One region of the Propionispora hippei DSM 15287 genome, then DNA from elsewhere that is predicted to be linked to it. Evidence: riboswitches for the same ligand, from Rfam matches in the RefSeq annotation. Region 1 holds a riboswitch; the other holds the start of a gene.

Evidence for each region. A riboswitch is a leader RNA that binds a small molecule or an ion and turns the genes downstream of it on or off. The one in region 1 is predicted to bind cyclic di-GMP.
Region 2: it holds a riboswitch for cyclic di-GMP, as region 1 does, so the genes downstream of both, F3H20_RS17395 (V4R domain-containing protein) here and F3H20_RS17130 (hypothetical protein) in region 1, are expected to answer to the same signal.

What each region holds. Positions count from the first base shown of each region.
Region 1 covers NZ_FQZD01000043.1:17,577-29,101, reverse strand. The annotation lists gene F3H20_RS17175 (M24 family metallopeptidase) at 1-969, opposite strand, end outside; gene F3H20_RS17170 (hypothetical protein) at 1,210-2,160, opposite strand; gene F3H20_RS17165 (hypothetical protein) at 2,220-2,867, opposite strand; gene F3H20_RS17160 (tetratricopeptide repeat protein) at 3,123-5,105, shown strand; gene F3H20_RS17155 (type III PLP-dependent enzyme) at 5,169-6,335, opposite strand; gene F3H20_RS17150 (DUF4870 domain-containing protein) at 6,682-7,032, shown strand; gene thiE (thiamine phosphate synthase) at 7,171-7,797, opposite strand; gene thiD (bifunctional hydroxymethylpyrimidine kinase/phosphomethylpyrimidine kinase) at 7,794-8,594, opposite strand; gene F3H20_RS17135 (hypothetical protein) at 8,699-9,367, opposite strand; gene F3H20_RS17130 (hypothetical protein) at 9,647-9,883, opposite strand; cyclic di-GMP riboswitch class I at 9,937-10,021, opposite strand; gene F3H20_RS17125 (hypothetical protein) at 10,300-10,968, opposite strand; gene F3H20_RS17120 (DUF1858 domain-containing protein) at 11,013-11,525, opposite strand, start outside.
Region 2 covers NZ_FQZD01000045.1:8,623-20,147, reverse strand. The annotation lists gene ppsA (phosphoenolpyruvate synthase) at 1-1,251, shown strand, start outside; gene F3H20_RS17425 (DUF512 domain-containing protein) at 1,797-3,104, shown strand; gene F3H20_RS17420 (cob(I)yrinic acid a,c-diamide adenosyltransferase) at 3,846-4,430, shown strand; gene F3H20_RS17415 (hypothetical protein) at 4,765-5,055, shown strand; gene F3H20_RS17410 (hypothetical protein) at 5,507-5,791, shown strand; gene F3H20_RS17405 (DNRLRE domain-containing protein) at 5,900-6,487, shown strand; gene F3H20_RS17400 (DUF429 domain-containing protein) at 6,545-7,306, shown strand; cyclic di-GMP riboswitch class I at 7,411-7,504, shown strand; gene F3H20_RS17395 (V4R domain-containing protein) at 7,631-8,149, shown strand; gene F3H20_RS17390 (PAS domain S-box protein) at 8,178-9,782, shown strand; gene F3H20_RS17385 (DUF1848 domain-containing protein) at 9,842-10,780, shown strand; gene purB (adenylosuccinate lyase) at 10,845-11,525, opposite strand, start outside.

The DNA of each region.
Region 1 (11,525 bases):
CTGGTGATCTTTATAGCCCATAAAATGATCCTTGTAGCCCATTTCCTCGGCCAGCTTAAGCGCTAAAAGATACGGTTCCTCCGCCAGAGTCCCCGGCTTTATGCTGGCCAGCACTGCTTTTTGAATGGCAAGTGCTGCCTCAAAGGCTTTTACCAGTTGCGGACTCAGTTCACCGATACAGAACACCCGCGACTGATCGCCCGTATAGCCCTCAATGAGCGAGGTATAGTCAATATACACCACTTCATTACGGCTGATCTTTTTCCAACCGGCTCCCTGGGGATGGGAAGGACACGCACCCGAGCCGCCCACCGGCCCGTCAAAAAAGCTGGGATCAAAGCCGCTGCTGCCGCTGCAGACATTGCCGTAAAAGAACTCCTGGTTAAACGACCTCATTTTGCAGCAGCCCGCGTAACCCCGTTGCCGCAATTCGGCCTCAAATAAAGCCGCCGCTTCCAATTCGGTCATACCTTCCTTTAAGAAGGACGGTACGGCCTGAAATGCCTTGTCCACCACCTGCAGAGCCTGCCGGAGAAGGCCAATCTCATGAGGCGTCTTAATGGCGCGGATTTCCTTAATGAGCGGTGAAACATCGCTAAGCTCCGCCGGGGAAAACAGCTTTCTGTAGGTCTGGTAAAGATTAAAGGGCAGTACATCCAGCTCCATGCCGACGCGCTTAACGTCCCGGTAACCAAACGAAGCAAGAATATCCGGCATTTCTTTCGGACTTCTGATGGGCACGATGTTCGTCAGCGGCGATTCCGTCCGCCCCCGGCTGACACTGCGTCTGACCATAAGTACCGGCTCACCGCCGGCTGGGATATATAAAAACGAGTTTTGCACCGTACCGGTAAAGTAATACAGATCAGCGTTTAACAGGAGCAGTGCGCCATCCAGCTCCTGAGCAACCAGCTTCGCCTGAAACTTCTTAATTCTTCTTTCTATTTCTGCCGCCGGCGTATAGTTCATTTCTTATCATCCTCTCTCACTGCACCAAATCTTTGTTTTTCTATTGTCTTTTACCAGTATTGTATCATCAGTCCGGCTGTTGAGCAAACAGGCTTAGCTTTATAGGTCACGCAAAAAAGACTTACTATCCTGTCAGCAGGATAGTAAGTCTTTACGATAATGAGTCAGTGATTACTTGGCACTGCGCGGCCTGAAGGATTTTTTTCCGCCAGCATCGGCAGGCTCATTGAATCAGGTCTCCTAAAACTTTTTCCCAGGTTGTTTTACCAAAATGACCGATTCCTGATCGGCTTTGGGCGAATCGGTGATAGTGTACTGTACGGTATTATCGGCTCTCACGTATAGCTGAACCATATAAGTTTTGCCTTTCTCCTTGTCTTTGGCCTTGAAGGAAAAATACTGATTGCTCTTGGCGGTCTCATAGGCCTGTTCAAAAGTCAGCAAGCCCGGGCCGCTGGACGAAATCTTTCCCTTGATTGTCTTTTTCCCGATTTCATCAATAGTGAAGTGAATTGTTCCCTTGCTTCCTTCATAAGACCAAGCATCACCGGCTGCTACGGCAATATCGGTCACCGGAGCCGTTTGAACAAACACAGCCTTACCAGGCTGTGCGGCCGCCCCCTCTTTGCTGACGGCAGGTAACTGCTCAGGCTTCACCTGCAAGTCCACATTAACCGGAACAAACACCGTTAATTTGGTACCGGCGGCAATCTTTTGATTGCTGCCCGAGAATAAGCCGGATATGACGGCACCGGCAATGGAGTTATTATAATTTATTTCCACAGGATGATCGCCACCCATTTTAGAAACATCCATCGTCAAAGGAATTTCTATCCCGCTTGCGGTATTTACATCGGTCGCATCCAACTGAATAGAACCACCCTTGCCGAACAGCCCCGCCTTCTTGGCGGTTTTAACATAGCCTTCACCGGTGGTTCCCTTGGCAATGACGATGGCGTCGCCTACGGTGACATCCTCCAGCACTTTAAAGTTAATCTTATCGCCGACCTTATTCTTGCCCGAACTGACCTCCGTTAACAGCTCGCAGGGAATCATCGTTCCCCTGGGAACATAGGCATGGCCGGGTAAAACTTCGGCAACACCGGCATTGGCCGGCTCCTGGGCCGGATTGGCACTCACCACCGAAACCGCCAGCATCATAAGCAAAACGAATATGAACATCTTTTTCATCTGTACCTTCTCCTTTTCTAAATAAACATAATCTTACTATTAAAAGGGCTGATAATGTACTAGCCAGCAAGCTCCGGCTTTACAGGTCCCGCCGCTTCCGGGGCCGGCGGCTTCGTTTGCTCCTGCAGTTGTTCCGGCGTGGCCTGCAGGTCGATCGCATAGGGCAACTCCAAAATCAATTTGGTACCGGCACCGATTTGCACCTCCAAACCGCTCGCAATACCGCTCATGACACCAACGGTTAAGGCTGGGGTAGCGCTGGATGCATCATCATACCAATCCAAATCCGCCGTGTGCCCGCCGTTAGCACTGTGCTGCCGCAGGATTACCGGGACTTGGATGCCGTTAACGGTCTTAATGCCGACGCCTTCCAATTCAATCACACCGCCCCGGCCAAACAAGCCGGCCCGCTTTACGGTTTTTACGACCCCCTCACCGGTCGTCCCCTGGGCAATAATCACAGTATCAGCAACAATCACATTCTGCAAAAGCTTAAATGAAAACTTATCTCCCGGCTTGCTGGTTCTTGAGTCCAACGTGTCCAACAATCGGGCTTGCAGCTTGATTCCTTTGGGCAGGTAGGCATGCCCCTCCGTAACCGTTCCCACCCCTGGCCCTCCCTCCGGGCCGGCCGGTTCGGCCAACACCGGGCTAACGGCCAGTAACAAAAATAAAACCCCACTTATAATTGCAACAATCCTTCGCAATCTGTTCCTCCTTCTTCGGTTTGATATCGTATAATATACCGGTTTTGCCGCACTTTCTGCCTACTTTGACAAATGTGCACCAAAACCGCCTGTACTATATTCTTTGTATTCCATTAAATCCCTTTATTGTATATCTTTTTTATGTCGCCTGTCGAATTGACGGTCTCTCTTTTCCAAATAAAATTCCAAGCTTCCCCCGATATGATAGATGCTAAACAGGTCGTATTATCTATATCTACAGAAAGAGGGAACACCATGCTGCCTGAAACCTACCTGAAAGCAGGAATCACTCTGGCCCTGGCTGGTAAGCAAAAAGAAGCCCGGCAGGCTTTTCAGGACCTGATTCACTTATATCCTGACCGTCCGGAAGGCCACTATAATCTGGGTCTGCTGGCTCAGCGGGAAACCCGGCTGGATGAGGCTGAAGCTCATCTGCGCCGGGCGCTTGCTCTCAAGCCCGATTATACCGAGGCCCTCTATGCGCTGGGATTACTGCTAAAAGACAGTCAACGACCGGAGTGCGCCGCCGCTGTCCTGTTCCTCGCTGCTAAACTAAACCCGGCCTCACCTTATACGTATTTCCAGCTCGGTCTCGTACTTCATACCCTCAACCACCTGGACGGCGCCAAAGCCTGCTTTACCATGGCTCTGGACCTGAAACCCGACTTTGCCGAAGCCTACAACAACCTGGCCTTGGTCGTGGCCGCAGCCGGTGAATTGCATCGGGCGCAGTTTTATCTGGATCAGGCGCTTGCCGTGCGCCCCAATTATACGGAGGCCTACAACAATCGCGGCATCCTTCTGTCACAGGCCCAGTTGCCGGAAGAGGCCGTCAGGGCTTTTCGGCAGGCGCTCCAACTGGAACCGGGCAACCCTGTCACCCACAATAATCTAGGGTTGACCTACCAGAAACTGCAACGTCTGCCGGAGGCCCTAAGCTCCTTCCAAACAGCGCTGGAGTTGCAGCCCCATTATGTCGAAGCTCACAATAACCTGGCCCTCATCCTGCATGAGCTGAACCGGCCGGTCGAGGCGATCACCCACTTGAACCGGGCCCTTGCATTAAAACCGGACTTTGCCCTGGCCGCAACCAATTTAGTTTCCGTCTTAAACAAATTAAACCGCTTCAGTGAAGCGGAAGCCTGCCTTCGCCAGGCCCTTACTTATCATCCCGGTAGGCCGGGTCTGCTGCGCCGGCTGGCTCTCATCCTCCGTAAACAGGAACGTTACACAGAAGCCGAAGACTACTATCAACAGGCGATTCAAAACGGGGCGCCGGCAAAAACGGCGGAAGCGGTTTTCGGTCTCGGCACCCTTTATTTGCTCCAGGGCCGCTACCGGCCCGGCTGGGATTATTACGAAAAACGTCTCATTGCCTTTAGCTATTCACAGCCCCCTCTGCCGTCCTGGCAGGGAGAGAATATTAGCGATCGCCGCCTGCTTTTATTCTTCGAGCAAGGCTTTGGCGACACTCTGCATTTTATCCGCTATGCCACACTGTTCACCAGCCTGGCAACCGCTGTCGGGGTGGTGGTTCAAAAGCCCCTGCTGCGGCTGCTCGCCCACTCCCTGGACTGTCCGGTCTATGCGGAGGGACAGGTTCCGCTGGAAGAGTACGATATTGCCTGCTCGCTCCACAGCCTGCCCTATCGGTTCGGCACGGAAGAAGCAAGTATTCCTACCGCCATCCCCTATCTCAAACCACCGGTCACACAAGTAACCAAATGGCGCAAGCGCCTTGCTGACCTGATGCCCGGCCGTCCCAGAATCGGCATTGTCTGGGCCGGCAATCCCAGACATGACAACGACCATAACCGTTCCATCCCGTTTTCGGTCTTCCGGACTTTACCGGAACGGCACCCACAAATTCACTGGATCAGCCTGCAGGCGGACGACCGGGCAGCGGATCTGACCGACGGCGATTCGGCTATTCTTAATGTCTCGGCAGAATTAAATGATTTTACCGAAACGGCCGGCTTGATCAGTCACCTTGATCTGGTCATCACCGTTGATTCTGCCGTAGCCCACCTGGCCGGCGCCTTGGGCAAACCGGTCTGGATTTTACTCCCCCTTGATCCCGACTGGCGTTGGCTGTTAACACGGCAGGACAGTCCCTGGTATCCGTCAGCCCGCCTCTTCCGGCAGTCCCAAACCGGCGGCTGGCAGGCAGTGCTGGAGCAGGTCACAGCGGCTTTGCTCGACGAAGCAGCAGCTTCCTCCACCAGAAAAAAGCCATAAAAAGACGCGACAGCTTCTCCCTCAGGAGAGACCGTCGCGTCTTTGCTTTAGACTGGCAACCGGTTAAACGGCTGCCGCCAGTTGTTCAGAAGCATCAAACAAATGCTGCACTTCTTCCCAGACAATGATCGGCGTCTTGGCGAAACCGTTGAATACAGTAGCCGAAGCCGAAGTATAGGAACCACAGTTGGGCACCAGGATGAGGTCGTCCAGTTCCAGACGCTGCGTCAGCTTGTCCCGGAACATGATATCCAGTGAATCACAGCTCGGACCGGCAAAAGTGGCCGGAATGAGTTCACCCTTTTTAAAGGTTTCCAGTTCAAACTCCCAGTGATCGAAAATCACGGCCGAGAAAGTGCCATACAGGCCATCATCCAGGAAGTACCATTGCTGATGGTTACGTTCCTGGGTGCCAATGACCCGGGTGATAAGATTCATTGCCGTGCCGCAGATAAAACGACCCGGTTCAGCCCAAATTTCGGTATGGGGGAAATATTTTTGAACTCCGGCGTTGATTTCGGTAAGAATGCCGGGAATATCAATTGTTTCGTTAAGGGCCGGGATGGGGAACCCGCCGCCGATATCCAAAACCCGCAGGTTAAAGCCCTCGACTGCCGCCTGATCAAATAAGCGGCGGCAAATTCTAAGCGCATCGTAATACGCTTCAGAGCTGACCGACTGGCTGCCGACATGGAAGCACAGCCCGGCCACATCCAGTCCCTGCTCACGGGCTAGCCGCAGCAACCGCAGGGCATCGTCAGGATGGGCGCCAAATTTTTTATTCAGATCGACCAACGCCTTGGGGTTGTCCACCCGTACCCGGAGCAGTACCGAACCGCCCGGCACAGCCTTGGCCATCTTGCCAATTTCACTTTCACTGTCAAAGGTAAATTTATTTATACCGGTACATCTGGCCGTGGCCAGTCCGCCTGCCGTCTTAACAGGATTCGCATAAACCATGCGATGCGGTTCAATACCCATGGCGGTCAGCGCCTGCATCTCGCCATCTGAAGCCACATCGAAGCAGGAGCCTAGCTCTGCCAGTGTCCGGACAATAGTCTCATTAGGATTTGATTTAACTGCATAATAAAGATGCACTCCCGGCAGATATTCTGCCAGCATATTGTAATTTCGCTTAATCTGCTCTGACGACAAAATTAAAAGCGGCGTCCCATAATTCTCCGCCAGCCTTTCCACTGCCGTCTGGGACAATTTGAATGTTTTTTCCATTATCCTCTCCTACCTTTCGTATTGTACGACGCGCTAAAACGCAACGATATGATTTTATCATAATCAGGTGAAAGTGCAATAATAAATTAAGCAAAAATGAAAATAATTATTTATGCAGCAGACTCATTAAATATGCAGTCCTTGTCGCCGCGCCGCCGCTGGGTTCTCACGGCATTGCCTTTTTCGTACAGACTACTATACAACCGGCGGCTAATTTGCCATACTATATAGTAAACAGTTCTGCCCAGAGCATGTTTTTAAACGATCCGCAGCGTTCCCTGAGAGCGCTTTTTGCGCCATTCTTGGTTACTCTTTCAAATAGGAACTAATTAGGAGGTATTTTCCGATGAACGACATTACCGGCGAACAAAAACTGCTGGCTGTATTAGCCCATCTGGCCTACCTGCTTGGCGGCCTGGGTTTTATCGTCGCTCCCCTGGTGATCTTTCTGCTTAAACGAGAGGATTACTTTGTTTACGAACATGCCAAACAAGCTCTGGTTGCTCACTTGGTTATTCTGGTATTTTCAGCAATTACCGGCTTATTATGCACTTTGCTGATCGGTTTTCTACTGGTGCCCGTCCTGGCCATTTTCTGGCTGCTGCTGCTTGTCACCTCGGTTATCGCCGCAGTCCGGGCAGTTGACGGACAGTTGTATGAGTATCCCTTAATTCAGCGCTTTGTCAACAAACTGTAGTCCCAAAGAAGGCTGTCGCAAAATGCTTTTATTCACACAGCCTGCATATAGGGGAAATAGCTTGCTGTTCTTTGGGCATTGCCCCAGTAGAACTAAAACGGCTGTTACGCTAAGAATAGCGTAACAGCCGTTTTGTTATTATGCCGTTATGATCAATTGACGCAGGTGCTGCGCTGCCGCACGGACATCGTCCTGGGCCAATATGGCTGAAACAACCGAAACGCCGGCAATGCCGGTCCCCATGACTTCCGTCACATTGGCCGTTCCGATCCCGCCGATCGCTACAACCGGAATGGCTACATTTTTCCGGATAGCGGTCAGTTCTGACAGACTCACCGCCCGGGCATCCGATTTGGTGCCTGTCGGGTACATGGCCCCGATCCCCAGATAATCGGCGCCATCTGCTTCGGCCAGTTGCGCCTCAGCCAGCGTAGTCGCCGACACGCCAATGAGCTTGTCCCGGCCAAGCAGCCCTCTGGCCACAGACAGCGGTAAATCCTGCTGCCCAATGTGCAGTCCGTCGGCATCAACGGCCAGGGCAATATCAAGCCGGTCATTGATAATGAGCGGCACGTCGTAACGGCCGCAAATTTCCTTGACCTTAAGCGCAATCCGATAGAATTCGGCCGACGAGGCTTCCTTTTCCCTAAGCTGCAGCAACGTTACCCCACCGGCCAGGGCCTCTCCCAGGCTTTGGTAAAAATCCTTCCCGCCGACCAGCCGGCGGTCAGTCACCAGATACAAAGAATAGTCAATGTCTTTCATTCCAGCCCCGCCTTCCGATATAACTCGTAAAAATGATGGGTTGGCCCTACCCCTTTGCCAATAGCCAGCGAATGTTCGATCGCAATAGTAATATACTCCTTGGCCCGTTTCACCGCTTCGGTCACCGCGCAGCCCTTGCCCATATTGGCTGCAATCGCTGAAGACAAGGTACAACCGGTGCCATGAGTATTCTTGGTGGCAATCCGTTTGGCCGCCAAATATTCAAAACGGCTGCCGTCATACAGAATATCGGTGGCGTCATCCGGCAAATGCCCGCCCTTCACCAGAACGCAGGCCGCCCCCAGCCGGTGTATCCGCCGGGCGGCTTCTTCCATATCCGTCAGATTATGAATGCTCATCCCGGCAATCACTTCCGCCTCGGGAATGTTGGGTGTAACCAGTGCCGCCAGAGGCAGCAATTCCTGCACCAAGGCCGCTTGGGCTTCCGGTTGCAGCAAATGATAGCCGCTTTTGGACACCATGACCGGATCGAGTACCACATTAACCGCCTGGTACTGGCGCAGCTTGGCGGCAATGGTATGGATGGTCACAGGCCGGGAAACCATGCCTATTTTAACGGCATCCACCTCAATATCTTCAAAAATCGCTTCGATCTGCTTGGCGATGATTTCCGGCTCAATGTCCTGCACCGCCAGTACGCCCTGCGTATTTTGCGCCGTTACGGCGGTAATAACACTCATACCGAACACGCCCTGGGCGGAAAAGGCTTTTAAGTCAGCCTGGATGCCGGCGCCGCCGCTGCTATCCGAGCCGGCGATGGTTAATACTTTTTTCATACCAGATTGTCCTCCCGTCTTAAGGTGTGGTTTTAACACTATCCGAAGCAACCCTGGCAGCGCTTTTTGTGCCCTAGCTCCTTCCGTTCATTTAAAAGCACACCCTACAACCAAACATTTTTAATCATTGTTTTTATCTGCTCCGGCAACGCTAGGTTAGTGCTGATATCAGAAAAGCCGTCCTGCGGCGTAAGCGAATACACGGTGAGATAATCCACCGGCCGGTAACCGAACAGCTCCAAATTGCCCAGCCGCGAATTGTACAGCGCCTGGCGAAAATCAATGGTGACAGTATTCCCATGAATATTGACATCTAACCCGTAGGAGGGATCCAGGTGTCCCACAACCTTGCTCACCATGGCCAGACTGACCCGTGAAAAAATCCACGACACGAAGGGCTTGTCCGGCAGCTTTTTATCAGTTACCTTCAGTGTTAGCAGCGATTGATCCTGATTATGTACTAATTGCTCCACCGTGCAGACCAGCACGACCCGCCCTTCCTTGACCGTCTTCGCTTCAATTCTAAGCTGGTGATTTTTTAGCGACGTAACCTTCATTTCTGTAACCGGTCCGCCGGGCTCCAGCATCGATGCCAGCGCCTGATTGATTACATCATCAGGCACATGGACCTGTCCGTTGACCATGTCGGAAAAAGTTTGGGCATCCCATACTTCCTTTATTGTAGCAACTGTCTGCGTCATGTCCGGCACCGCGCTGGCCGCCGACGGCAGCGAGAAGCCGCTGCTGAACGCATCCTGTATTATCGCAGGCATATCCAAGCTATCCATCTCCTTTGGTTTTCCTAAACCCCACCTCAGCCAGACCGGGAAAGTCCGGCATAAACAGGCAGACGAAGTATCCGTTTGTTTGGGTGTATTATTAAATTAACGAAATGACCCAGCTTATTGGCCACTAGTAATAGTTCCCTGTTTGCTGCCGTTTTCCTGCTAAGCTAAGGCCCTGCCTGACGGTTGCAAGGCTGCCATAATCGCTGATTCCGGCAACGGCTCATGAGAATCGCCCGAACCGTCCCCTTGCCCAAATTCGGGCGATTATGCCCGCAGGATGGAGCCCATACTTTCCCGCAAGACTCTTACCCAATGGCTTACCAGCCCCGTCTCTTCTTCCTCCGGCCAGTTTCCCTGTCCCGCCACAACTAAGCCGCAGCGCTTGCAACGGGTAAAGGATCGCTTCTTCTGAGCTCCCGCCGGCGTTATATCAACCTCTTCATACTGCTTGCTGCCACAAGAACATTTTCCTACAGCCAATGTCTCCATCTCCTTATCCATATGGGGAACAAGCTTCCCTCGCGGCTGATAAAAAATAAAAAATAGCCGGTGCTTTATGCAACCTGGCTATCATAGATTTACATCCTTAGACCCATGGCTTTGCGTCCCTTCCTTTAAGAAGGTTTGCTAAAAGGTTATCTATATGATCAATTCATAACTTCTTGCTTTGGGACACTGTCTAAAATAACTAAAAAAGGTAGCGCTTCAGTCCTACTGCCGATAATTCGACAAAAAGACTTTTTCTTTGCCAATTATCTACTCTTTCTATGTTTTATTATACTCGTTTTATCCGTGTCTTGGAAGGAATCATCGGAATTATTTTGTGCACGTCCAGCAGACTGCCAAATAATCATACAAAAAAACAGCCTGGTGGCTGTTTTTCCGCTTCAGCGATATCCTAGACTTCAGATCGCTTATCAAACCCGTTTAATCTCGTGCCGGTTAACGGCTTCGCCCTGAGCGGTGTCGGCAGTCTGGCTGTATTCCATGGCCGGATTGATTGCCCGGACGAAATTTTGTGTCCACTCCTGATATAACTTTTTCATGGGTTTAGCACTGATACCAACCCGTTTCCAGTTGGGTTCCTGCAGGCAGGTGCCGCTCTTCCAGATGACCTGATCAGCGCTGTTAGCCACCATGACATCGGCCTGATCACAGGGCATGCCGTTCAGCAGGTAATCATTCAGCGCCTGATAGATGCCGTCAGCCCGGTCGGTTTCATATTTATTTTGTTCGGCGGCATGACGGCCGCAGCCCTCGCCATGTTCGGCAAAAGCCCGGAAAATCGCCGCTTCGGCGTCACCGCCGCAAATCTCAAGCAATTCCTTAATCAAAGCCGCTTCTCTCGACTCGGCCAGGTTGATCTGCCGCTGCAGCCAGCCATGGATATTACCGTGCTCAATCAAATCACCCAGATCGGCATCAGGCAGTGGCTGCCCGTAGGTCTGCCACACCTGGTCCCGCAGTTCTTCCGCCGTATCGCCGCAGCATTCCTGGGCTTTGGCAAAGACCAGTTCTTCCCGTTTGATCACCAAGCGGATCTTATTGTATAGCCAATAGTGAATATGTCCTAAAAATGCACTCATCTGTATTCCTCCTGCCATAAGATAAGAAATGTAGTAAAAAAAGCCTATATAACCTTGTTCAGTGCCGCCAGAATTTCATCCACCTTGATCCCATGTATTTCCGCCGCCTTCTGGACCGCTTCCCCCGTCGAGGACGGACAGCCCAGACAGCCCATGCCAAACGAGCGGAAGACAGGTACCGTTTGCGGATATACCCGGATAATGTCACTGATCACGCTGTCGGCGGTGATCTTGTCACCCAGCACCAGCGTTCCTTCGGTCAGGCCGCCCGCCACAGGAATGATTTTTTCCCCGGCAGCCGACTGGCTGACCAGCGGTTCGGTGGTTTCGCTGACGCCCTTGTAGAATTCGGCCAGCACATCGGCCTTGAATTTTTTTAAGCCAATCCGGTCAATAAATTGTCCGACCCGTTCAATATCGGCATTCTTTTGATAATACCGTACAATAATGTCCACTATGTGCAGCGCTTCCTCCGCCGTCAGGTCCTCAATCAGCAGATCGGCCAGACGGGGATGCGAGCCGGCACTGCCGCCCACATATACATTCCAGCCTGCATC
Region 2 (11,525 bases), on a different contig from region 1:
GACCTGGAGCAAAGGATTGCCCAAGTGTCGGGTGATGAATTGTTTGATTCCATTTTTAAGAGTTATACGGACATAAAGGACGCGGTCTTTGCCGGTTACGGAGCGGTTTTTACCGGTGCCTATGCCAGTTCCTGGATCAATAAGAACATGCAGAAATGGCTGGACGAAAAGAATGCGGCTGATGCCCTGGCTCAATCGGTACCTGATAATGTTACCTCTGAAATGGGGCTGGAGCTTTTGGACGTAGCCGATGTTGTCAGAAGGTATCCGGCGGTAATTGCGTATTTTGAGCATGCCAGTGACGAGACGTTTTTTACGGAACTGGCTAAATTGGAAGGAGGGAAAGCCGTAAGTGATTCCATTCAGGCGTATTTGAAAAAGTACGGTATGCGTTGTTCGGCCGAAATTGATATTACCAGGCCGCGCTGGAATGAGAAACCGACGATACTCATTCCCATGATTCTCAGCAATATTAAGGCTTTCGGACCTGGTGCCCGCCATGTGAAATTTGAACAAGGACTTGAGGACGCAAGACAGAAGGAAGCGAATATTCTGGAGCGTTTGGATCAACTACCCGGTGGGAAAAGCAAAGCTAAAAAAACAAAGAAGATGATTAGTGTTCTGCGCAATTTCGCTGGGTACAGAGAATATAGCAAGTATTTGCTTGTCTGGTATCTCTGGATTATCAAGCAAGCTCTGCTGAAGGAAGCCGATAAACTCGTGCAAAAAGGAGTGATAAGAGATAGGCAAGACATATATTATCTAACCCTTGCAGAATTAAGGGAAACCGTTAGCACGAACCGAACGGATTACAGCATCATAACAAAGAGAAAAGAAGACTATGAAGTTTTTAAGAAGCTAACACCTCCCCGTGTCATTACCTCTGAGGGGGAGATCATATCCAGTGCATATGATGCCAATAACATTCCTCAAGGTGCGTTAGCTGGTGTGGCAGTTTCATCAGGCATTATTGAAGGGCGGGCACGGGTCATCTTTAAAATGGAGGATGCCAATATCGAAGAAGGGGATATTTTGGTGACTACCTTCACAGACCCCAGTTGGACACCGGTGTTTGTGGCTATTAAAGGGTTGGTGACGGAGGTCGGCGGAATGATGACCCATGGCGCCGTTGTTGCCAGGGAATACGGCCTTCCGGCAGTAGTAAGCGTAGAAAATGCAACTCAATTGATTAAAGATGGACAGCGCATTCGGGTAAATGGAACGGAAGGGTATGTAGAAATTCTAAACTGAGGGTCTCTTCAGTAGGGTAATAAACTAAAATACTAGCGTCTTGTGAGGCTAGTCGTACTTTTTTTGCTTTTTTGCTAAGACATTTGCCAGAATTTTTAATTTCCAATATTGACAAGCAACCTTATGGCAGGTATATTATTAACAATTGAATATGCTGGGCAGGTGTCTTTTCAGGCTTAATGGGAGAAGAACGACAAAGCCAGTGCGGCACTGCCGATGTGTGAGCAGTAATATTGAACTATGTCCCTGCAGCAAAAGCCGCAGGACTGTCCGGAAAACGACAAGTCAGAGTCCGGATAAATTCCTAGTGATTAATTGCCGACAAAGCTGCGAACGGCAAGCAAGAGCGTTGTGAGATAAATTTGTCCTTCCCGGCCTATTTTGGCCGGGATTTTTTGTTGGAATGTTTTCGCAGCCAAGTGAGTGCGTCTGTGATATTATATAATGGTTATGTATGAAGTTACGGTTGCCATGGTAAACTTAAAACGTATTTAACGTATTTAAAATGGGACATCAGCGATTTAGTTTTAATTAAGAAGGATTGAATGATGAATAATAAAATAGCAAAGATTATAAATGAAAGTATTGCCGAGGAATTAGAGATAGAAGTTGGCGATAGATTAATTAGTATAAATGGAACTGAGATTAAGGATATAATCGACTATAAGTTTTTAATGGCCGACGATTATATAGAAGTTGAAATAGAAAAGACAAATGGGGAAATTTGGACTCTTGAAGTTGAAAAAGATTATCAAGAGGATTTGGGCATTGAGTTTGAGAGTGGAATTATGGACGAGGCTCGAAGTTGTCATAATAAGTGCCTTTTTTGTTTTATTGATCAGTTGCCCAGGGGAATGCGGGAAACACTATACTTTAAAGACGATGATTCAAGATTATCCTTTCTTCAAGGGAATTTTGTCACGTTAACTAATATGTCAGATAAAGATTTAGAAAGAATTATTCAATACAGAATTAGCCCTATCAATGTTTCCGTACATACAACTAATGCGGAACTTAGAAAAAAAATGCTGAATAACAGGTTTGCAGGAAACATTTATGATAGACTTGGGAAATTAGCGGATGCAGGAATTACTATGAATTGTCAGATCGTATTATGTCCTGGCTATAATAATGGGGAAGAATTAATTAAAACAGTAAATGATTTGTTTAAATTATACCCTTCCGTGGAAAACGTAGCTGCCGTACCGGTCGGGGTTACTAAGTTTAGGAAAAATATGAGAGAAATAACCTTGTATAATGCTGAGAGTGCTAAAGCAGAACTTGAGAATGTTAGTACGTTTCAGCAAAAGGCTCTGCTGGAAGCTGAAACTCCTTTTATTCGATTGGCCGATGAGTTTTATGTACTTTCGGGAACTGAAATTCCGGCGACCGAATTTTATGGAGATTTTGACCAAATTGAAGATGGGATCGGAATGATCCGTTTTTTTAGAGATAGTATCACTAAAAATCTAAAAAGGCTTAACCAGAAAGGTAAAGGTTCATTCAGTTTCATTACAGGTGTCTCGGCCTATAATGAAATAGTATGGGCTGCAAAAGCGATTGAGAAAAGAAATGACAGAGTCAAAATTAATGTTCATAAAGTTGCGAATGATTTTTTTGGACAAACCATCACCGTGGCTGGACTATTGACTGGGCAGGATATTATGAAACAGATACAGCAGGATCAGGTTTTAGACTATATAATAATGCCGAAGAATATGTTTAAGAGTGACGAAAATATGATGTTAGATGATGTTACTGCTGTTGATTTGGAAAAATACTTTAATAAAAAGATTTTAATCTGTGATTTTACGGGGGAAGACCTGATTCAACTCATTAATGAGCACATGTAGCAAGCTTTTCTCGTGGTTGCCTATATGACCGGAGTGGAAGATAGTAGGATACTTCCCGGATTGCGAACTGGAACCGCATGATAAAAGGGAGGTTGTTTCAAGCCTTAAAATCTTGTCGAAGTCGCGATACAGGCTAGAAAAAAGGTGGGATAAACCAATAGTAAGTGACTAGCTGCCTGCTAATCAAGCGAGAGGGTAATGTTCAATCAGGATATTTTAACCTGTTTATAAGAATTAAGCTGTATAGTTGGGGGCATCATATAATCAATTCTTATTTATAGATTGGTGATGATTATGGGAGAGCGAAAAGTAGGTAAATTGGGTATGAAGTTTGTCTTGATCTTAGGGGTTATAATTTGGGCTATTGCCGAAATTTGTTATTACCTACTGATTGACTGACTTGCTTATTGTTCCCGGCGACTATTGGCAGAATAGCAGGTAGTGCATTGTGTTTTAAAAATCATCCTGTGTAGGCAAGGCTACATAGGATGATTTTTTATATAGAAACGAAACGTATGTGATGAGAAACGAAAGTGATAGGCGGGAGGGGAATTGTTGCAGTAGTTTCGTATATGATTTTTATCTGGTAGTTGGTTCACAATAAGTTGTCAGTTACACGTTGATGCCGATATCATCTTCCAGTTTTTAGAGAAGGAAATCACATTGAGATGGAGGAATATAGCACTTTTAGTGAAACTTAGGATAGAATGAGAAGTAATAGCCAATCATGGAGGAAGTGTTATGAAGGGATATGTACAGGTCTATACGGGAAATGGCAAGGGAAAAACTACTGCCGCAATTGGGCTTTCCATCAGAGCGCTGGGCGCTGGACTTAAGGTCATGTTTTTGCAATTTATGAAATCCCTTGCCTATAGCGAACAAAATATATTAGCCGGCTTTGAGCCCAATCTCCAGCTTAAAACAGTAGGAAAACCGTTTTTTATTGCCATGGAAGGAATGCTGACGGAAGAAGAACTGGTAAAGTGGCAGGACAAAGTCGTCGTGTTTCCGCCCGGTAAGCCTCCCAAGGAGTATCTGGCTTTGATTGCAGCAGGTATGAGTGAAGCAAAGCAGGCGGTTCAAAGTGGTGAATACGACTTAGTGGTATTGGATGAGATTAATTGTGCCCTTCATTTTGGATTAATTTCCTGGGAAGCGCTGCATGAACTTATTAATGCAAAGGCACCTAATACAGAACTTGTTTTAACCGGACGTGGTGCCAGGCGAGAGTTGATAGAATGCGCCGATCTGGTGACTGAAATGAAGGAAGTTAAGCATTATTATGCGACACAAGGACTAGAGGCGCGTCTGGGCATTGAAAATTGACCAGGAAGTTAGCTAAACGGACGTGGACGTTATGTCTATTTACGTAGCTTTGAGATACGGTCGATTTGCCCATAAAAATGTAACATGATTTTCATAGTTAATCATTGACAAAGAAGAATTAATAAGTTATTATAATCAATAGATAATAATTATTAATTAATAAATTAAATTTGTCCGTGTGTTGATTTAAACTTAAAGCTGAATGTTTTATGTTTAACTACACATAATATATTCAACTGAATAGAGCATTAGCAGCAACAACTATAACAGAAAAGTAGAGATCAAAAGGATCTTTACAGGTGTTTTACATTTACATGATTTTAGGAGGATGATGATGATGAGCAATGAAAAAGATGAGATGAGTCAGGGCGAGTGCAGTACAGCAGGCAAGGGTTTTGCTCGCACTCAAGATACGGCTATTGCCCCGGAAAGCTGCGGGTTACCGGAAAGAGGGTTCGGTCTTACTGATACCGGTAAGAAGGAAACGGGTGCTAGCTGCGGTTGCGGGCCGACCAATTGCAGTACGGCTGGTATGGGATTTGCCCGTACGGATAAGACGAAAATTGCCCCGGAAGATTGTGCCAACCCGTCACGCGGTTTTGCAACGGTTGATACCGGTAAATAACCGGTAAGTTATCAGTACATAAACTCATTCCTATAAACGGGATGGGTTTTTTGTTTGTTATAAGATAACAGGAGAAGCTACAGACCTTTAGGGATAGTTCATACAGCGAGAATCCCTAGAAGCCTGTTTTTTTTGCCAGCTAAAGGCGGCTATGGTGATGAAACGGAGTTTTCTGCCCTTTTTATAGGTTTTTTGAGTAAATAAATAATAAAATGTACTAGTGGTATAGATATTTACATTTATATAAAAAGCGCATACGACCTATGTGACTAAGACCAATAACGAGGCTGGCGATGCCTGAGGCATTAAACAATATCTAGAATAGGCGCAAGCGAACGCAGGATAATTGCAGTGAGTCATTCTCTTTCTTGGAAATAAGCGGTCAGTTATGTTTCCTTCTTGGCAAGTGATACATATTATGTAATATAGTTAGAAAAAAGGAGGAAAAAATATGCCGTCTCTGATTAATTCGCCTGCCGCATATTCAATTAGCAGCAGCAATGAAGGGTCACTTGTAGAAATAACAATTACCAACAATAACGCCAGCGGTGGTGCAGCATTGGCCAATTTTATCGTTACTGCCATCTATGTAGGGGCCGACACAGAATATGTCTGGACACAAGCGGTTGCCACACTGGCGGCCCAGGCTTCAGTCACTTTCGATATGTCAATTGATGGTGAAACTTATAATGTCGCTAACTTGCATGTGGGGATAGCTTTTCTGAATACTCCATAGGTTGGGGAGAGTTGAGGATATCCTCAAACTCTCTACATAGAAACATGTTGTTCGATTATGGGATTACTGCTGCAGGTTCGCCGATGCATTGAAGAAGGGGCTGTTGGTATGGCAGTTGTCAATATTCCAGCCAGTAAAAGTCTTACTTTATCAAGTAAAACTCCTTTGAAAAATATAAAAAGAAACAAAATTTTTATCGGGAGCCAGGGAAGATATGTGTATTATAGTTACCTCTTTTTTAATATGGATATGATTCCAGACAATATTTCTTTATTGGCTGCTAGGTTGGTCTTGTTTAAAACCGATAAGTTACAGGAAACAAGGCAGTTTGCCATTTATCCACTGCTGCAGGAATTTTGTTCGTTAACATCCTATTTGTATAGTTGCCCTTTTGAGGTATGCCCAACGCTAAGACGAACCTTTAATGTGTTTGCAAGTGATATCGTCGTTGAAACAGATATTACCGGGTTGGTTGGTAGATGGCTTGACAATACGCTGGTGAACAGGGGAATCGCGATTATTGAGGAAAAATTCAATTCTCGAATGACCGGACGTACATCCTTCGGTTCAGCGTACTGTAAAGATAAAACATTGATACCCTATATAAGAGTTGCGTATAAAGAAAAGGAAGGATCTCCTTATTTTCCTATACCCAATATCGGCTATTGTGCTACTGTTATTCCTTGCAAATCATAAGCGGTCCTGTATATCATTGTATTAACAATGATATTTTTTATGGAAGGAAATACAGAAATGGAAGCAAGAATGGGCGGTACCTGCTGGGTAGGTATTGACAGTTGCAAACGAGTGGGAAAATATCGGGGCTGGGCAGTGTTTTGGCACGACCTGTCCGGCCGGTATGGTTTTGCCGATTATCCGGATATTACCCAACTGATGGCAGAGCATGACGCTGCCGAATGTCTGCTTATCGACATCCCGATTGGGTTACCGGAAACCAGTCAGCAGAATGCGGCTAGACCGGATCAGAAATTAAGGAGTAGGCTGCCGGGAAAGGCATCCAGTGTGTTTAATACTCCCTGCCGTCAGGCCGTTTACGCCAGGGACAAGCAGAGCGCCAAGGCTTGCAATTTGCAGGTTCTTCAAAAAAGTCTGTCCGAACAGTCACTGGGGTTTACGCCAAAGATTCGCGAGGTGGATCAATTTTTACTGGAGCAGCCTCAATACATCGGCCGACTGCGGGAATCGCATCCAGAGTTCGGTTTTGCTATATTAAACGGTAATAAACCGCTGGTGAGCAAGAAAACCTTCCCAGAGGGACTTAAAGAGAGAACACAGTTGCTTTCAGAGTATTTTATACAAGCCGGACAGGCCATGACTGAAATCGAAAACCGTTATCCCAAACAATTACTGGATGATTTTATAGATGCCATGGTATTGTCGGTTATTGGCCGGCTTGGTATGCAGTATGGTTTTTCTACTATTCCTCAACGGCCGGTAGGAGATAGCAGAGGAATCCCGATGGAGATTGTATACTGTGAGCCGTGCTTAAAATAAAAAATAGATTATGGCCGAAAAATATGTTTTTTTGCCAAGGACAGAAGGAAAAGTGATAGTCAGTCTAGAAATGTAAAATTTATGTAGAATTTGTAAAAAAACGAAGGATTTTTTGGCAAACTTGTCGAAAGACAAGGACGCAAAGCTATGGATCTAACTATACCAAAGGACGGTATAAATGATTGCCAAGCCGCAAATAGGTTTTGGCGATTTTTTTTTAGTAATAAACAATTTATTTGAGGTGTTAAGTGTTGAAGTTAGCTTTCAAGCGCAGCTAATCCGAGCGTGCTTGCATGGTAGTCAAACAAAAAGAGGAGTCTTGTTATGAAGCGAAAATATGAATTTCAATGGGAATTGCTTGGCGATCTTGCTGCCGGCAGGCCGAACCTGGGGCCGATGGTTAGCACTGATGTATACAGACTTATGCAGTTTTGTTTTCGCGATGTGCTTGAGAAACATTACGGAACGGAAATGGTCGATACCTTGTTCTATGAGTCAGGGTTGCTGGCGGGAAAACAATTCTACCAGAACGTTATTAGGGATGTAAAAGATTTCAACAGTTTTATTCAGGCAATACAAACAGCCCTGGCGGATAAGAAAATCGGAATTCTACGGGTTGAATCGGCTGATCATGAAAACGGAAAATATGTAATGAGCATTTCCGAGGACTTGGATTGTTCCGGATTGCCGGAATTGGATTATGAAGTATGCGTTTATGATGAAGGTTTTATTGCCGGGCTTCTGGAAGGGTTTACCGGCAAGCAGTATAGTGTTAAGGAGATTGACTGTTGGTGTACAGGTGACAGGACTTGCCGGTTCACTGCTGAAATATCCGTGAAGTGAATCTTTGGTTTTAGAGAGGGATATCCACGTGCGTAAAGAAATGGAAGAAGAAATCAATGAAATACTGAGAGAGTTATATCAGGTGATAAAGGGAAAAGACGTGACAAACGGTGATTCTGCCTGCGCGGGAAAACATCCGGAGTTTGTCAAGCTGAAAAACGAGCTTCTCTTGCTTAGATCCTTTACTGATACACTTGCTAAAGGTGATTTGTCTTCTACAATAAACTTACGCGGATATTGGCCGGGTGCGTTAAAGGCCCTGCAGTCCAATCTGCGCCATTTGACTTGGCAAACAGGGATGGTTGCTTCCGGTGATTATAGCCAACGGGTTGATTTTATGGGAGACTTTTCCATTGCGTTTAATAGCATGGTGCTTGGTTTAAAAGATGCGGCAGAAAATGAGCGACGCTATATTGCAGAGCTTGAAAAACAACAGGAAATCATTCGGGAAAGTGAACGAAAATATAAATTTATTGCTGAAAATACGGGGGACGTAATCTGGCTGTTGGATACCGGCGGCATTATCCGATATATAAGTCCCTCGGTTGAGAAATTGTTAGGGTTTGCAGCAGTTGAACTAGAGGGGGAAAATTCGGAGCAAACGACACTTACCTTTTTGTGGAATGCTTTTCAGAAGATCACGACTGACAACATTCAATGGCACAGCAGTAAAGTACCGTTCATTGTGGAAGAGGAACAACTGCGAAAAGACCGGAAAGTGATCTGGCTTGAATCTTCCATAAGCATTGCCCGGGATCAGGCGGGTGCCCATATTGGCTATATTGGTGTTACCCGTAATATTAGTGAAAGAAAAAGAAATGAGAGTCTGCTATATCAGGCGTATGAAAGAAAAAAGAGAAGTGAGTTTTTTAATAAACTGGCTGTCCGGAATGATATAAATGATCTGGAGCTGCAGGAGTATAGTGAAAAAAACAAGCTTCATATTCCCAAAGATTTTTCTTTATTGTTTTTCGAAGTAGATACTATACCGGGAGTGTCTGATACAGCCGATCATCATTACCATAAGCAGCAGCTCGTAGATTTCTTGATCGATATATTAAATAAGAAGAATAATACGATTGCCTGGGAGACAGACATTGGTATTGTAGTCCTTAGTGATTTTGCTTCATGTCCCAACCATAAAGAACGGGAAACCGAACTGGCGGAAAGTTATGTAGCTTATATCGGTGCCTATGTCCGGAATATTCATGTTACAGCGGGGATTGGAAACTATGTAGAAGGTTGGTCAGGCTTAGCTAACCGGTTAAACAATGCGAAGACTTCGGTACGGATTGGTAAACAGGTTTGGCCGGAAAGACATATTTATCATTATGAAAATTGCGGGATTTATCAGGTACTTGCTCCTTTTGCCGTTACTGACGGAGCTGTTGATTATGTGCATCAAATGATCGGCCCATTACTGCCGCACCCTAATTTATTGGAGACACTGGAAAAGATTTTATCAGGTCTAAGTTTCAAGGAGATTGGTACACAGCTATATTTGCATCATAAGACTATTCAGCTCAGAAAGCAGCGGATTGAACAAATTCTAAATACATCGCTTGATTGTTATGAGACGCGGACTGCGTTGGCTACAGCTCTCCAGCTGTTGAAGATTTTAAAACTTGGCTGAATCTCGGCAGTGTTTGTATAGGATACAGCGAAGGCACTAGCAGGAAAGTGAGGATAACAATGATTATCAGTGCCAGCCGACGGACAGACATCCCGGCTTTTTACTCGGATTGGTTTGTCAATCGCTTGCGTGAAGGTTTTGTCTATGTGCGCAATCCGATGAATTTCCGTCAGATATCCCACATTTCACTGAAGCCGGAAATGGTTGGCTGTATTGTTTTCTGGACCAAGAATGCTTTGCCGTTGCTTACGAAATTGCCTGTTATTGATGCTATGGGGTTTGCGTATTATTTTCAGTTTACGATTACGCCTTACGATGCAAAACTGGAACGTCACGTACCTGTCAAACATGAAATTATCGAAGGCTTTAAACGTTTAAGTGATACCATTGGCAAAGAGAGAGTAGTCTGGCGTTACGATCCGGTGATTGTCACGGGACCCTTTTCTGTAAACAAACATCTGGAATGTTTTTCTGTCTTGTGCCAGTCTTTGCGAAACTATACGGAGCGCTGCGTTTTTAGTTATGTTGATGTGTATGGCAAGCAAAAGAGCAGACAGGAAGGGGCAGCGATTGTTGAGCTGGAGGATGAAGCGAGGCAGACGATTGCACGAGGGTTTGCCGATATTGCCAGAGAGAACCGGCTTATTTTGCAGGTTTGTGTGGAGGACCTGGATCGGCAGCGATATAATATAAGCGGGGCCGCTTGTATCGACCAGGGAATTATTGAGACAGTAACCGGGTATAAATTGAAGCCCAAGAGGGATAACAATCAAAGAAGTGGTTGCCGTTGCCTTGAAAGCGTGGATATTGGCGCGTATAATAGCTGCCGGCACGGCTGTAGCTATTGCTATGCGGTGGATGATGGGGCCTGTAAAAATTCAGTTTACCATCAAACCCATTCTCCGTTGCTGCTGGGGCAAGTAGAGGCCGGGGACCGTATCATTCCGAGGAAGATGACTGTTTTACGGGATAAGCAGGCAGCGTTGTTTAAGCTATAAAAAAGGCACGGACTCTCTTCAAAGTAGAAGAGAGTCCGTGCCTTTTGGATTATTGATTATTGTGTTAAGACTTACTGTGCTTAACGAGGCTGGCAGCTATGCCGATGTAGGAGCAAGGTGTTAGGGCCAATAGACGGGCTTTGGCCTCTGCCGGCAGGTCAATGCTGGTGATAAATTCTTTAATTTCCGCTTCACCAATAGTTTTGCCGCGAGTTATTTCCTTTAATTTATCATAAGGGTTTGTATGGCCGTGCTTGCGCATAACCGTTTGTACCGCTTCGGAGATTACTTCCCAGGCATTGGCGAGATGGGCGTTAATTGCATCGGCATTAACCGAAGTTTTGGCGAAACCCTTGGCGGCATACACCAAGGCCAAATGAGAATAACCGATAGCTGCTCCTATATTTCGTTGTGCCGAGGAGTCGCTTAGATCTCTTTGTAAACGGGAAATTGGTAATTTATTGGCAAGGTGATCTAATAACGCATTACTTAAGCCCAAATTGGCTTCTGAATTTTCAAAATCAATAGGATTGACTTTGTGCGGCATGGTGGAAGAACCAACCTCGCCTTTGACGGTTTTTTGTTTGAAATACCCGAGTGAAATGTAAAGCCACATATCGCGGTTAAAGTCGAGAACGATGTTATTAAAACGGTTAATCGCATGAAAACATTCGGCGACATAATCATGGGATTCGATTTGTGTGGTCAGTGGATTGTAAATTAATCCCAGACCTTCGACGAAGGT